3 regions of the Streptomyces sp. CG4 genome follow, and region 3 is predicted to be linked to each of the others. Evidence: riboswitches for the same ligand, from Rfam matches in the RefSeq annotation. Region 3 holds a riboswitch; each other region holds the start of a gene.

Region 1 (4,531 bases), 4.1 Mb from region 3:
TCGGCGTGCGTGGAGCGGCCGATCAGCACCTCGTCACCGAGGAGGGCGCGGGCCGCGGGGACCGGCAGATCGCCCTGGCCGAGGTGCAGCACGTCGGCGCGGGCGGCGTGGGCGACGTCCGCGCGGTCGTTCACCGCGAGGAGCTTGCCGTGCCGGGCGCAGGCGTCCGCGAAGACCTCCAGGTGCGCCAGCTCCTCGGCGGCCTCCATGCCCTTGTCGCGCAGCTGCACGATGTCGACACCGCCGGCCAGGACCGCGTCCAGGAACTCGGGAAGGTCACCCTGACGGGTGCGCGCATCCGTGCACAGGTACAGATGCGCGTCGGCGAGCGCGGTGCGTGCGGTGTCGGACATACGTAGGTCCCCCCGGTCGGTGTCCCTGACGGATTGGGCGGGTGGCGTACGGGCAGCGACGGCCCGCACGCCACCCCTCGTGGTACGGGTCGCTCAGACGGCGAGCGCCTGGGCGCGGCGCTTCACCTCCGTGCCGCGATTCTCGCTCAGGGCCTGCGCGGGGGTGCCGGGCAGGGTCGGGTCGGGGGTGAAGAGCCACTCGAGCATCTCTTCGTCCGTGAAGCCGTCGTCCCGCAGGAGCGTCAGGGTGCCGGTCAGGCCCTTGACGACCTTGTCCCCGTCGATGAAGGCGGCGGGGACGTGCAGCGCGCGGTTCTCACCGCGGCGTACGGCGATGAGCTGGCCCTCCTTGACCAGCTGCCGCACACGCGTCACCTCGACGTCGAGCATCTCTGCGATGTCGGGGAGGGTGAGCCAGGCGGGGACGAGAGCATCGATCTTTGCGTCAATCTCGGTCACGCGACCTAGCGTAGGCGCTCCGCCGGGGTGGCCGCGATGAGTGGTGCCGGGTGGTGTCGTCCGTCGGGTGATGCGCCGTCGTGGCTGGTCGCGCCCACGCGGCGGAGCCGCATATCGATACAGCCCCGCGCCCCTAGGCAGCTGCCGTCGCGTCCTTCAAGGGGCGGGCCGGGTCGGACATCGCCTCCCGGTCCATCACGCGGCCCGCTTCGATCAGCCGCCGGCCCTGGGCGAGATCACGCGGGCGGCCCACTGCCAGTAGGGCCACCAGGCGATCTTCGCGGAGCCAGCACACCGACCAGGACGGGCCCGTCGGGTCGCCGCGCCAGACCATGTGGTCCGCCGCGGCGTGGTGACCGGCGTACTGGACGAAGCGGCCGAACTGCTCGGACCAGAAGTACGGCACCGGGTCGTAGGCCGCGGGGGTCTCGCCGAGGATGTTCGCGGCGACCGTGCGCGGGCCCTGCAGGGCGTTGTCCCAGTGGTGGACCAGCAGGCGTTCGCCGTAGCGGGCGGAGGGGAAGGAGGCGCAGTCGCCGACGGCGTAGACGTCCTCGACGGAGGTGCGCAGGTGGGCGTCGGCGAGGACGTCACCGTGCGGGCCGAGCGCGATGCCGGAGCCGGCCAGCCAGGCGGTGGCGGGGCGGGCGCCGATGCCGACGACGACGGCGTCCGCGGGCAGCCGGGTGCCGTCGGCGAGGATCACCGCGCCGGGCTCGATGTGATCCACGCGCGCGTGGGTGCGCAGTTCGGCGCCGGCGTCGGCGTACCAGGCGGCCATGGGGGCCGCGACCTCGGCGGGCAGGGCGCCGGCCAGCGGCCGGTCGGCGGCCTCCACGACGGTCACCGCACAGCCGGCCTCGCGGGCGGCCGTGGCGAACTCGGCACCGATCCAGCCGGCCCCGACGACCACGATGTCGTGCTGCTCGGTCAGCACCGGCCGCAGCCGTTCGGCGTCGTCCAGGGTGCGCAGCAGATGCACGCCGGGCACGCCCTCGGTGCCGGGCAGGGTGACCGGTTCGGCGCCGGTGGCCAGGACCAGGACGTCGTACGGCACCGGGCCCGTCTCGGTGTCCAGTTCGTGCGCGGCGGGGCGCAGGCCCAGCACCTCGCAGCCGAGCCGCAGTTCGACGCCGAGCGTCTCGAAGTCCACGTCGAAGGCGGAGCCCTCGGCCTTGCCGAGCAGCACGGCCTTCGACAGCGGCGGCCGGTCGTACGGCTGGTGCGGCTCCGCGCCGAGCACGGTGACCGGCCCCCTGAAACCCTGTTCCCGCAGGGCGACCGCGGTCTGCACCCCGGCCATGCCCGCGCCGACGACGACCACGCGTCGCCCCTCCGACGTGCCCCGTTGCGCTGTCTGCTCGCTCACCCGATCACCATAGACACGTGACAACGCGTCAGTCAGCGGGCGTGCTCGGTGACCTGTTCCACAACGCTCGTGCCGGCACCCGTCCGGGACTCCCACTCCCAGGTCTCCTCCAGCCGCACCCGCCCGTCCGGCAGCTGGACGACCGTGGACACGCAGTGCCCGGAAGCGGTCGTCCCGTCGGTCCGCAGCTGGACGTACCGGAAGTCCAGCCGGTCCCCCTCGCGGGTGCCGACCAGATGGCCGCGTACGACATCGCCGCCCGCGTACTCGGCCCAGATCTCGCCGTCCTTCTCGTGGTACGCGAAGCGGGTGCGGGTACCCACCTGACCTGGAGCCTGGTCCGCCACGGGGGCGAAGGTCAGGCCGTCGAGCGACCGGGGCATGGGCAGGGGCTCCCTTACGGGTGACGAGCACGGCGGGCTAGGGTGGCCACCGTACAAGCACTCGCGGGAGCCCGGACGCACCGGGCTGAGAGGGAGGCTGGCGGCCTCCGACCGTACGAACCTGATCCGGGTCATGCCGGCGAAGGGAGGGGCTGGACGCCCATGTCGTCACGTACGTCCGATACGTCCGACGTCCTCGTCATCGGGGGCGGAATCATCGGCCTGGTCACGGCCTGGCGCGCGGCGCAGCGCGGGCTCACCACGGCCGTCGTGGACCCCGAGCCCGGTGGCGGGGCCGCGCGGGTCGCGGCCGGGATGCTGGCCGCGGTCACCGAACTGCACTACGGCGAGGAGACCCTGCTCGCCCTCAATCTCGAATCGGCGCGCCGCTACCCGGACTTCGCGGCCGAGCTGACCGAGCTGACCGGCCACGACCTGGGCTATCGCCGCTGTGGCACCCTCCAGGTCGCGCTCGACGCCGACGACCGGGCCCATCTGCGCGAGCTGCACGCGCTGCAGCGGCGCTGCGGCCTGGAGTCGGAGTGGCAGTCCGGGCGGGAGTGCCGCCGCCTGGAGCCGATGCTGGCGCCCGGGGTGCGCGGCGGGCTGCGGGTGGACGGCGACCATCAGATCGACCCGCGGCGGCTGGCGACGGCCCTGGTGGCCGCGTGCGAGCGGGCCGGCGTCACGTTCCACCGCTGCTGGGCCGAGCGGCTGGACGTCGTACGGGACCGGGCCGCCGGGGTCTGCACGCGGGACGGTACCGAGCTGCGCGCCGGGCAGGTGGTGCTCGCGGCCGGCTCCCTGAGCGGACGGCTCACGGGCGTGCCGGAGGCCGTGCTGCCGCCGGTGCGGCCGGTCAAGGGACAGGTGCTGCGGCTGACGGTGCCGCGCCGGCACGCGCCGTTCCTCAGCCGTACGGTACGGGCCGTGGTCCGTGGCAGCCAGGTCTATCTGGTGCCCCGCGAGAACGGTGAACTGGTCGTCGGCGCGACCAGCGAGGAGCTGGGCTGGGACACGACCGTCACCGCCGGTGGCGTGTACGAGCTGCTGCGCGACGCCCATGAGCTGGTGCCGGGCATCACCGAGCTGCCGCTCACCGAGACCCGGGCCGGACTGCGCCCCGGCTCCCCCGACAACGCGCCGCTGCTCGGCCCGACCGGGCTGGCGGGGCTGCTGCTGGCCACCGGGCACTTCCGCAACGGGGTGCTGCTGACGCCGGTCACCGGGGATGTGCTGGCCGAGGTGCTGGCGAGTGGTCAACTGCCGGACGAGGCACGCCCGTTCACTCCGCAGCGCTTCGGCGCCGTACTCCTGGAGCAGTCCGCATGAGCATCTCCGTGACGTTTTCCATCTCCGTCAACGGCGAGCGTCGGGAGGTCTCCTCGGGCACCTCGCTCGACGCCGTCGTACGGTCCCTGGTCGCCGCGCCCTCCGGGGTGGCCGCGGCCGTCAACGAGACCGTCGTGCCGCGTGCGCAGTGGGCGGGCACGACGCTGAGCGAGGGCGATCGCGTGGAGATCCTCACCGCGGTCCAGGGGGGCTGAGTCATGGCCGACGATTCCTTCGTCCTCGGGGGTACGGCGTACTCCTCGCGGCTGATCATGGGTACGGGCGGTGCGCCCAGCCTGGACGTGCTGGAGCGGGCGCTGGTCGCCTCCGGTACGGAGCTGACGACGGTCGCGATGCGGCGGGTGGACCCGTCCGTGCACGGATCGGTGCTGTCGGTGCTGGAGCGGCTGGGCATCCGGGTGCTGCCGAACACGGCGGGGTGTTTCACCGCGGGCGAGGCCGTGCTGACCGCGCGGCTGGCGCGGGAGGCGCTCGGTACGGATCTGATCAAGCTGGAGGTCATCGCCGACGAGCGGACGCTGCTGCCGGATCCGGTGGAGCTGCTGGAGGCGGCGGAGACGCTGGTCGACGACGGGTTCACGGTGCTGCCGTACACCAATGACGATCCGGTGCTG
Region 2 (4,531 bases), 2.1 Mb from region 3:
CGCTCGTGGCCTTCCTGGACCGTACGGACAAGCTCGTGCCGCTCGGACAGGAGGGCGCGCTGGCGGACTTCGACGCCCATCTGGAAGAGGCCCTGGACCGCATCCTGGCCGAGGAGCAGAGCGCCGGGTGAAGCGTTACGGCACGGGGCGCCAGGCGCTCCACCATGTCGCGTAGGACCAGGCAGGAACGCTTCTGCGTAGAGCGCGGAGCACAGCGAGCGGAGAGGGCCGGGCGCGGCCGGGGCCTGCCCTCCGGCCGGTCAGGGGCTGGCCGACCGCATCTTACGTCGGCCCGGTCGCCCTCACCGCTTCCGGCGTCGCCCCCGCCCACCGCGTGCCGGGACGGACTGTGCCGCTGCCGCTGCCGCTGCCGCTGCCGGGCTGTCCGGGCTCGGGCGGTCGGCCGCGACCACCAGGGCGGCGAGAGCGGTGGTGACCGGAACCGAGGCGACCAGACCGATCGAGCCCACCAACGTGCGCACGATCTCCTCGGCCACCAGTTCGCTGTTGGCCACGGTCCCGACGCCGCTCTGCGCGATCGAGAACAGCAGCAGCAACGGCAGCGCGGCACCGGCGTAGGCGAGGACGAGGGTGTTGACCACGGAGGCGATGTGGTCGCGGCCGATCCGGATGCCCGCCCGGTACAGCCCGCGCCAGCCCATCGACGGATTGGCCTCGTGCAGCTCCCAGACGGCCGATGTCTGCGTCACGGTCACATCGTCCAGGACGCCGAGCGAGCCGATGATGACGCCGGCCAGCAGCAGACCGCTCATGTCGATCGACGGATACAGGCCGTGGATCAGGCCGGTGTTGTCGTCCGTGTTCCCGGTCAGGGCGGCCCAGCCGATGAACAGGGAACCGAGCACGCCGATCAGCGACAGGGAGATCAGCGTGCCGAGCACCGCCACCGAGGTCCGGGCCGACAGTCCGTGGCACATGTAGAGGGCGATCAGCATGATGGCGCTCGCCCCGACCACGGCCACGAGCAGCGGGTTCGAACCCTGCAGGATCGCGGGCAGGATGAACAGGGTCAGCACCAGGAAGCTCACGGCCAGTGCGACGAGCGCCATGACACCGCGCAGCCTGCCGACTACCACGACGGCGATCGCGAAGATCCCCGCGAGCAGCGTCATGGGGAACTTCCGGTTCACATCGGCCACCGAGTACTGCAGATCCTTCGGCGCCGAGGGCTCGTAGGCGACCACCACCTTCTCGCCCTGGTGCAGCTGCCGGGGCTGGTCCGGTTGCACGATCTCGGTGAACGTACGGCCCGTGTCCTTGCCGGTGTCGATCCGCACGGTCGCCTTCTTGCAGGTTCCCTTCGCCTCCTGTTGCGCCGAGTTGCCCTCGGCGGTGGAGGTGTCGCCTGTCGGGGTGTCGCCGGAGGCGTTGGCCGACTGGCAGCTCACCTCGACGACCTTGGTGACCGTGGCCTGCTGCGTCTCCCGGTCGAAGCCGACGCCGGTGCGCTTGTGCGGCGGAGCTCCCCCGGGCCAGAGCACCACCAGGCCGACGACGACCGCCGCGGTGAACGGGACCAGGATCGCGGCGATGACCTTCCGCAGATGCTTGGAGACGGGGGCGGCGGGACCGTGGCTATGACTGTGCCCGTGCCCATGACCGTGACCGCTGGCGTTGTCCCCGCCTGATTCCTGCTCGGGGTCTTGCCCGTCGCCTCCGCCGAAGCGGGACCCCTGCCGGTGACCGGCTCCCGAGGGGACATGGGGGTGCTCATAACTCTGCCCGGCGCCGCTCCTCCGGACGTCGTGGCCGTATATGTCGTCGGCCGTAGGGGCGCCTTGGCTGTAGCCGCCCCCCTGTCCCGAGACGCCTGGCCGGTGCCGCTCGGGTGGTTGATACGGGTACTGCTCCATCCTGGTCACCGCCGGATCATCGCAAGAACGCTAGGGGGCCCACTGTTCACCGCGCCACATATGACGCTAGCGTGGAGGCACCTTTGCACACGCGGGAGCTCGGAGCACCGGGCTGAGAGGGCGCTGACCTCCGTAAGTGCGATGTTTCACGTGGAACAAGCGATGTTCCGCGGGAAACGTCGGCAGACGGAAACCGCTGCGTCGACCGCCGAACCTGTTACCGGGTAATGCCGGCGTAGGGAGTAGGTCTCATGACCAACAAGGACGCACGCACGCCTGCCTCTGTTCAGGACGACATGTCCCAGGAGGCCGGGAAGTCCATCGGCTGGCACAAGGCGTACGTCGCGGGTTCGCGCCCCGACCTGCGCGTGCCGGTCCGCCAGGTGCATCTCACCAACGGTCAGTCGATCACGCTGTACGACACGTCGGGCCCATACACTGATCCACTCGTCGACACCGATGTCCGCAGGGGCCTGTCGCCGCTGCGGGAGAACTGGATCATCGCCCGCGGTGACACCGAGGAGTACGCGGGCCGTCCCGTCCGCCCCGAGGACGACGGGATCAAGCACACCTCGCCGCGCGGCGGGCTGCGCAACCTGGACGCGGTCTTCCCTGGACGGCCGCGCCAGCCGCGTCGAGGCCGCAGCGGCCAGGCGGTGACGCAGCTCGCGTACGCCCGCCGGGGCGAGATCACTCCGGAGATGGAGTACGTGGCCATCCGGGAGAACGTTTCCCCCGAAGTGGTCCGTGAGGAGATCGCGGCGGGCCGGGCGGTGCTGCCGGCCAACGTCAACCACCCGGAGATCGAGCCGATGATCATCGGCAAGCGGTTCCTGGTGAAGGTCAACGCCAACATCGGCAACTCCGCGGTGACCTCCTCCATCGAGGAGGAGGTGGAGAAGATGACCTGGGCGACCCGCTGGGGTGCCGACACGGTCATGGACTTGTCCACCGGCCGCAACATCCACACCACGCGCGAATGGGTGCTGCGCAACTCCCCCGTCCCCATCGGCACGGTGCCGCTCTACCAGGCCCTGGAGAAGGTCGACGGCAGGGCCGAGGAACTGACCTGGGAGATCTACAAGGACACGGTCATCGAGCAGGCCGAGCAGGGCGTGGACTACATGACCGTCCACGCCGGCGTGCGCCTGCCGTATGTGCCGCTCACCGCCAACCGCAAGACCGGCATCGTCTCGCGTGGCGGCTCGATCATGGCCGCGTGGTGCCTGGCGCACCACAAGGAGTCGTTCCTGTACGAGAACTTCGAGGAACTCTGCGAAATCCTCGCCGCCTACGACGTCACGTACTCGCTGGGCGACGGCCTCCGGCCGGGCTCGATCGCGGACGCCAACGACGAGGCGCAGTTCGCGGAATTGCGCACGCTCGGGGAACTCAACCAGATCGCCAAGCGTTTTCATGTACAGACGATGATCGAGGGCCCCGGTCACGTCCCGATGCACAAGATCAAGGAGAACATCGACCTTCAGCAGGAGATCTGTGATGAAGCTCCGTTCTATACGCTCGGCCCGCTGACCACGGACATCGCGCCGGCGTACGACCACATCACCTCCGGCATCGGCGCCGCAATGATCGCCTGGTGGGGCACGGCGATGCTCTGCTACGTCACGCCCAAGGAACACCTGGGCCTGCCCAACCGGGACGACGTCAAGACCGGCGTCATCACCTACAAGATCGCCGCGCACGCGGCCGACCTCGCCAAGGGACACCCGGGTGCCCAGGAGTGGGACGACGCGCTGTCCGACGCCCGCTTCGAGTTCCGGTGGGAGGACCAGTTCAACCTCGCACTGGACCCGGACACGGCACGGGAGTTCCACGACGAGACCCTGCCGGCCGAGCCCGCCAAGACGGCCCACTTCTGCTCCATGTGCGGGCCGAAGTTCTGCAGCATGAAGATTAGCCAAAGCATCACAGAGCGGTTCGGTGGCGCGGTGGCTGAGGGGGCGTCGGCGGAGGAGGTCGCTGAGGGGATGCTCCAGAAGTCGAAGGAGTTCGCCGAGGCGGGGAACCGGGTGTATCTGCCGATCGCGGACTGAGTTCCGGCTGCAAGCGGTCCGCGTTTCCGAGTCGACGTGAGGGCGTCACGCGAAACGCGGACCATGCCGGTTGCTTGGTGATCGAGTCGGTCACGGCACAAGGACGATCTTGCCCATGGTGCGCTTGGCCTCGATGGTGCGGTGGGCCTCCGATGCTTCGGCCAGCGGGTAGGTCTGCTGCACCGTGACCCGTAGCCGACCTGCCTCGATGCGTTCGGTGATCCGATCCAGCAACTCACCGGAGGGCTCGGACGCGACCCATGCATAGCGCAGTCCGCGGGTGGCTGCCTGCCGCTCGTCCGTACCCGGGTCGATCGACGCGCCGATGAGCAGACCATCGGGCCGGAGCACATCGAGAGAGCGCGGCCCGTAGGAACCGCCGACCAGGTCCAGGACCGCGTCGACCGGAGCCACGGCCGTCCGGAAGTCGGTGGTGGTGTAGTCGATCAGTTCGTCGGCACCCAGTTCGCGAAGGAAGTCATGACGGGCCGCCCGTGCGGTACCGATGACGTACGCCCCCAACTCCTTGGCCAACTGCACCGCGACGTGACCGACGCCGCCCGCCGCCGCGTGGATCAGTACGCGGTCGCCGGGCTGAACCCG
Region 3 (4,531 bases):
CAGGCGGCTCTCGTACTGCGTGAAGGCGCCGCGCACCGTCGTCACCATCGCGTGCCGCACCGAGAACCCGATCCTGCTGTGCGCGGGATCGATCAGCCAATCGCCGGTGAGGTCCGCCAGTTCGGGGTCGGGCAGGACGGCGGTGGCACGGGCACTGGCCACCGGAGCGGCGGTCGCCACGGCAGCGGCGGACGGCTGCGCGCGCCGGTGGAAGGAGTTGCGGCCGAATAGGTTCATGGCTCATGTGGTTACGTCAGCGCCCGGAGCGGGACAAGCCCCGACCAGGAAACCCGACCGTTCGTCAGCAGAACTTCACAGTCCGCCCGGCCCGTGCCCGCGCACCCCGCCGGCGAGCCCGGCCATGCACATGCCGAGGGCGGGAAAACGCTACCGCGAGGGTCACCCGATTCGATCTGAGACACTGGTACAGCCATGCCTAAGCCCGGAGAACTCACTTTCGTCGCCCCGCGCGGAGCCAAGAAGCCGCCGCGGCACCTCGCCGATCTTTCGCCCGCCGAGCGCAAGGACGCGGTGGCCGAGATCGGGGAGAAGCCGTTCCGCGCCAAGCAGCTCTCGCAGCACTACTTCGCGCGGTACGCGCACGACCCGGAGCAGTGGACCGACATCCCCGCCGGGTCGCGCGGGAAGTTGCAGGAAGCGCTGTTCCCGGAGCTGATGACCGTCGTACGGCATCTGTCGACCGACGAGGGGACCACCCGCAAGACTCTGTGGCGGCTGTTCGACGGCACGCTCGTCGAGTCGGTGCTGATGCGGTACCCGGACCGGGTCACCATGTGCATCAGCTCGCAGGCGGGCTGCGGCATGAACTGTCCGTTCTGTGCCACCGGGCAGGCGGGTCTGGACCGGAATCTGTCCACCGCCGAGATCGTCCACCAGATCGTGGACGGCATGCGGGCGCTGCGGGACGGCGAGGTGCCCGGCGGGCCCGCGCGGCTGTCCAACATCGTCTTCATGGGCATGGGTGAGCCGCTCGCCAACTACAACCGGGTCGTGGGTGCGATCCGGGCCCTCACCGACCCCGCACCCGACGGCCTCGGGCTCTCGCAGCGCGGGATCACCGTCTCGACCGTCGGGCTGGTGCCGGCCATCCACCGGTTCGCCGACGAGGGTTTCAAGTGCCGGCTCGCGATCTCCCTGCACGCCCCCGACGACGAGCTGCGCGACACCCTCGTCCCCGTGAACACGCGGTGGAAGGTGCGCGAGGTGCTGGACGCCGGGTTCGAGTACGTCGAGAGGAGCGGGCGCAGGCTGTCCATCGAGTACGCGCTCATCCGCGACATCAACGACCAGGCCTGGCGCGGTGACCGGCTCGGCCGGCTGCTCAAGGGCAAGCCCGTGCACGTCAACCTCATCCCGCTCAACCCGACGCCGGGTTCGAAGTGGACCGCTTCCCGGCCCGAGGACGAGAAGGCCTTCGTCGAGGCGATCGCCGCCCATGGTGTGCCCGTCACGATCAGGGACACCCGGGGGCAGGAGATCGACGGAGCCTGTGGTCAGCTCGCGGCCACCGAGCGGTAATCTGGCCGGCGGCACTCATATCTTCATATCGACATCTGCATATCGGACACCTTCATATTCCGACAGGGGAGCGCCACAGCGCTGAGAGTGCGGCGGACAGGGCCGCAGACCCTCTGAACCTCGCCCAGGTCATTCTGGGTAGGAAGTTCGGTCATCACTCAAGCTGTTGCGCCCTGCCCGGACCTCCGGGCAGGGCCGCGTTCTTCCTGGCCAACCCCCAGGAGAACATCCAGTGCACAACAAGACCTTCGTGGCCGTGGCGGCCGGCCTCGGCCTGATCACGCTGTCCGCCCTGACCGGGTGTGGATCGACAGCCACCAAGTCGTCCTCGGACTCCAAGACCGTCACCCTCGTCAGCCACGACTCGTGGGCCGTCTCCAAGAGCGTGCTGGGCGACTTCGAGAAGCAGTCCGGATACAAGGTCCACGTCCTCAAGGACGGCGACGCCGGGCAGGCCGTCAACAAGGCGCTCCTGACCAAGGACAACCCGCAGGGCGACGTCTTCTTCGGCGTCGACAACACCCTGCTCTCCCGCGCCCTCGCGGGCGGCCTCTTCCAGCCGTACCAGGCCAAAGGCCTCGCCAAGGTCGGCGCCGCCTACCAGCTCGACCAGGACAAGCACCGGGTCACGCCGGTCGACTACGGCGACATCTGCGTCAACTACGACAAGGCCTACTTCAGCGAGCACAAGCTGACCCCGCCGCAGTCCTTCGCCGACCTGGCCAAGCCCGAGTACAAGAACCTCCTGGTCACCGAGAACGCCGCGACCTCCTCGCCCGGCCTCGGCTTCCTGCTGGGCAGCGCCGCACAGTTCGGTGACAACGGCTGGCAGGACTACTGGAAGAAGCTCAAGGCCAACGGCGTCAAGGTCGTCGACGGCTGGGAGCAGGCCTACTACCAGGAGTTCTCCGGTTCGTCGGAGGGGAAGAAGGCGGGCGGTGACCGGCCGCTCGTCGTGTCGTACGCCTCCTCCCCGCCCGCCGAGGTGATCTACGCCAAGAAGCGGCCCAGCACCGCCCCGACCGGCGTGGCGAGCGGCACCTGCTTCCGGCAGATCGAGTTCGCCGGACTGCTGAGCAACGCCAGGAACCCCAAGGGTGCCCAGGCGTTCATCGACTTCCTGGTCTCCAAGGAGTTCCAGGAGGACATGCCGCTGAACATGTACGTCTACCCGGTGCTGGACGGCGCGAAGGTGCCCGCCGAGTTCACCGAGTACGGCCCGGCCGCCCAGCACCCCGAGACCATGGCTCCCGGCAAGATCACCGCCAACCGTGACCAGTGGGTCAAGTCGTGGACCTCGCTCGTACTGAAGTAGCTGAAGCAGCTGAAGCAGCCGGACCCCGGCGGGGGAACGCGGCGCGGCTCGGCCTGATGGCCCTGCCCGTCGCGTTCTTCGCCGTGTTCTTCGCCTGGCCCGTGGCCGCGATCGTCGCGCGCGGCCTGAAGGCGGACGGCGCCTGGCAGTTCGGGCGGATCACGGACGTGGTCACGCAGCCGGACATCCGGCACGTGCTGTGGTTCACCATCTGGCAGGCGCTCGCCTCCACCGCGCTCACCCTGCTCCTCGCGCTGCCCGCGGCCTATGTCTTCGCCCGGCTCGACTTCCCCGGCAAGCGGCTGCTGCGGGCCGTCGTCACCGTGCCGTTCGTGCTGCCGACCGTCGTCGTCGGCACGGCCTTCCTGGCCCTGGTCGGCCGGGGCGGCCTGCTGGACGACCTGTGGGGCGTACGGCTGGACACCACGGTGTGGGCGATCCTGCTGGCACACGTCTTCTTCAACTATGCGGTCGTCGTCCGGACGGTCGGCGGGCTGTGGGCCCAGCTCGACCCCCGCCAGGAGGAGGCCGCCCGGATGCTGGGCGCCTCGCCGCTCGGCGCCTGGCGGAAGGTGACCCTGCCGGCCCTGGCGCCCGCCGTGGCCGCCGCCGCGCTGATGGTGTTCCTGTTCACCTTCACCTCCTTCGGCGTCGTCCAGATCCTCGGCGGCCCCACCTTCTCCACGCTCGAAGTGGAGATCTACCGGCAGACCTCCGAGATCTTCGACCTCTCCACGGCCGCTGTCCTCACCCTCGTCCAGTTCGTGGCCGTCGGCGCGATCCTCGCCGTGCACGCCTGGACGGTACGGCGCCGGGAGACCGCCCTGCGGCTGGTGGACGCCGAGATCACCGCTCGGCGGCCGCGTGGCGCGGGCCAGTGGACCCTGCTCGCCGCCGTCCTCGTCACCATCGCGCTGCTCCTCGCCCTGCCGCTCGCCGTCCTCGTCCGCCGCTCCCTCGACGCACCCGGCCTCGGCTACTACCGCGCACTGACGAACGCCGACGGCGGTACGTTCCTGGTGGCGCCCGTGCACGCGGTGTGGACCTCACTGCAGTACGCCGGCGCCGCCACCGCCATCGCCGTGGTGATCGGAGGTCTCGCCGCCGCCGCGCTGGCCCGCCGGGACGCCGGTCGGCTGGTGCGGGGCTTCGACGCGCTGCTGATGCTGCCGCTCGGCGTGTCCGCCGTGACCGTCGGCTTCGGCTTCCTGATCGCGCTCGACAAGCCGCCCCTGGACCTCAGACAGTCCTGGATCCTCGTCCCGCTCGCGCAGGCGCTGGTGGGCGCCCCCTTCGTCGTACGGACCATGCTGCCCGTGCTGCGTGCCGTCGACGGACGGCTGCGCGAGGCGGCGGCCGTGCTCGGGGCCTCGCCGTGGCGGGTGTGGCGGGAGGTGGATCTGCCGCTGGTGCGGCGGGCGTTGCTGGTCGCGGCCGGGTTCGCGTTCGCCGTCTCGCTCGGCGAGTTCGGGGCGACCGTGTTCATCGCCCGGCCCGACAACCCGACGCTCCCGGTCGCCGTGGCCCGGCTGCTCAGCCGCCCCGGCGACCTCAACTACGGCCAGGCGATGGCCCTTTCGACCCTTCTGATGGTGGTGTGCGCCGCCGCGCTGCTGATCCTGGAGCGGCTGCGCACCGACCGGACCGGGGAGTTCTAGATGCCGAAGAAGCCGACGG

Evidence for each region. A riboswitch is a leader RNA that binds a small molecule or an ion and turns the genes downstream of it on or off. The one in region 3 is predicted to bind thiamine pyrophosphate.
Region 1: it holds a riboswitch for thiamine pyrophosphate, as region 3 does, so the genes downstream of both, thiO (glycine oxidase ThiO) here and AB5L52_RS12960 (thiamine ABC transporter substrate-binding protein) in region 3, are expected to answer to the same signal.
Region 2: it holds a riboswitch for thiamine pyrophosphate, as region 3 does, so the genes downstream of both, thiC (phosphomethylpyrimidine synthase ThiC) here and AB5L52_RS12960 (thiamine ABC transporter substrate-binding protein) in region 3, are expected to answer to the same signal.

What each region holds. Positions count from the first base shown of each region.
Region 1 is NZ_CP163525.1:6,980,395-6,984,925, reverse strand. Features, by position in the region: gene thiE (thiamine phosphate synthase) at 1-353, opposite strand, end outside; gene AB5L52_RS31900 (Rv2175c family DNA-binding protein) at 447-812, opposite strand; gene AB5L52_RS31895 (FAD-dependent oxidoreductase) at 946-2,181, opposite strand; gene AB5L52_RS31890 (hypothetical protein) at 2,214-2,564, opposite strand; TPP riboswitch at 2,618-2,729, shown strand; gene thiO (glycine oxidase ThiO) at 2,727-3,896, shown strand; gene thiS (sulfur carrier protein ThiS) at 3,893-4,111, shown strand; gene AB5L52_RS31875 (thiazole synthase) at 4,115-4,531, shown strand, end outside.
Region 2 is NZ_CP163525.1:4,964,073-4,968,603, forward strand. Features, by position in the region: gene AB5L52_RS22410 (SsgA family sporulation/cell division regulator) at 1-131, shown strand, start outside; gene AB5L52_RS22415 (YibE/F family protein) at 303-1,874, opposite strand; TPP riboswitch at 1,956-2,133, shown strand; gene thiC (phosphomethylpyrimidine synthase ThiC) at 2,126-3,928, shown strand; gene AB5L52_RS22425 (NADP-dependent oxidoreductase) at 4,019-4,531, opposite strand, start outside.
Region 3 is NZ_CP163525.1:2,884,412-2,888,942, reverse strand. Features, by position in the region: gene AB5L52_RS12970 (YceI family protein) at 1-237, opposite strand, end outside; gene rlmN (23S rRNA (adenine(2503)-C(2))-methyltransferase RlmN) at 433-1,539, shown strand; TPP riboswitch at 1,594-1,702, shown strand; gene AB5L52_RS12960 (thiamine ABC transporter substrate-binding protein) at 1,772-2,854, shown strand; gene AB5L52_RS12955 (iron ABC transporter permease) at 2,911-4,512, shown strand.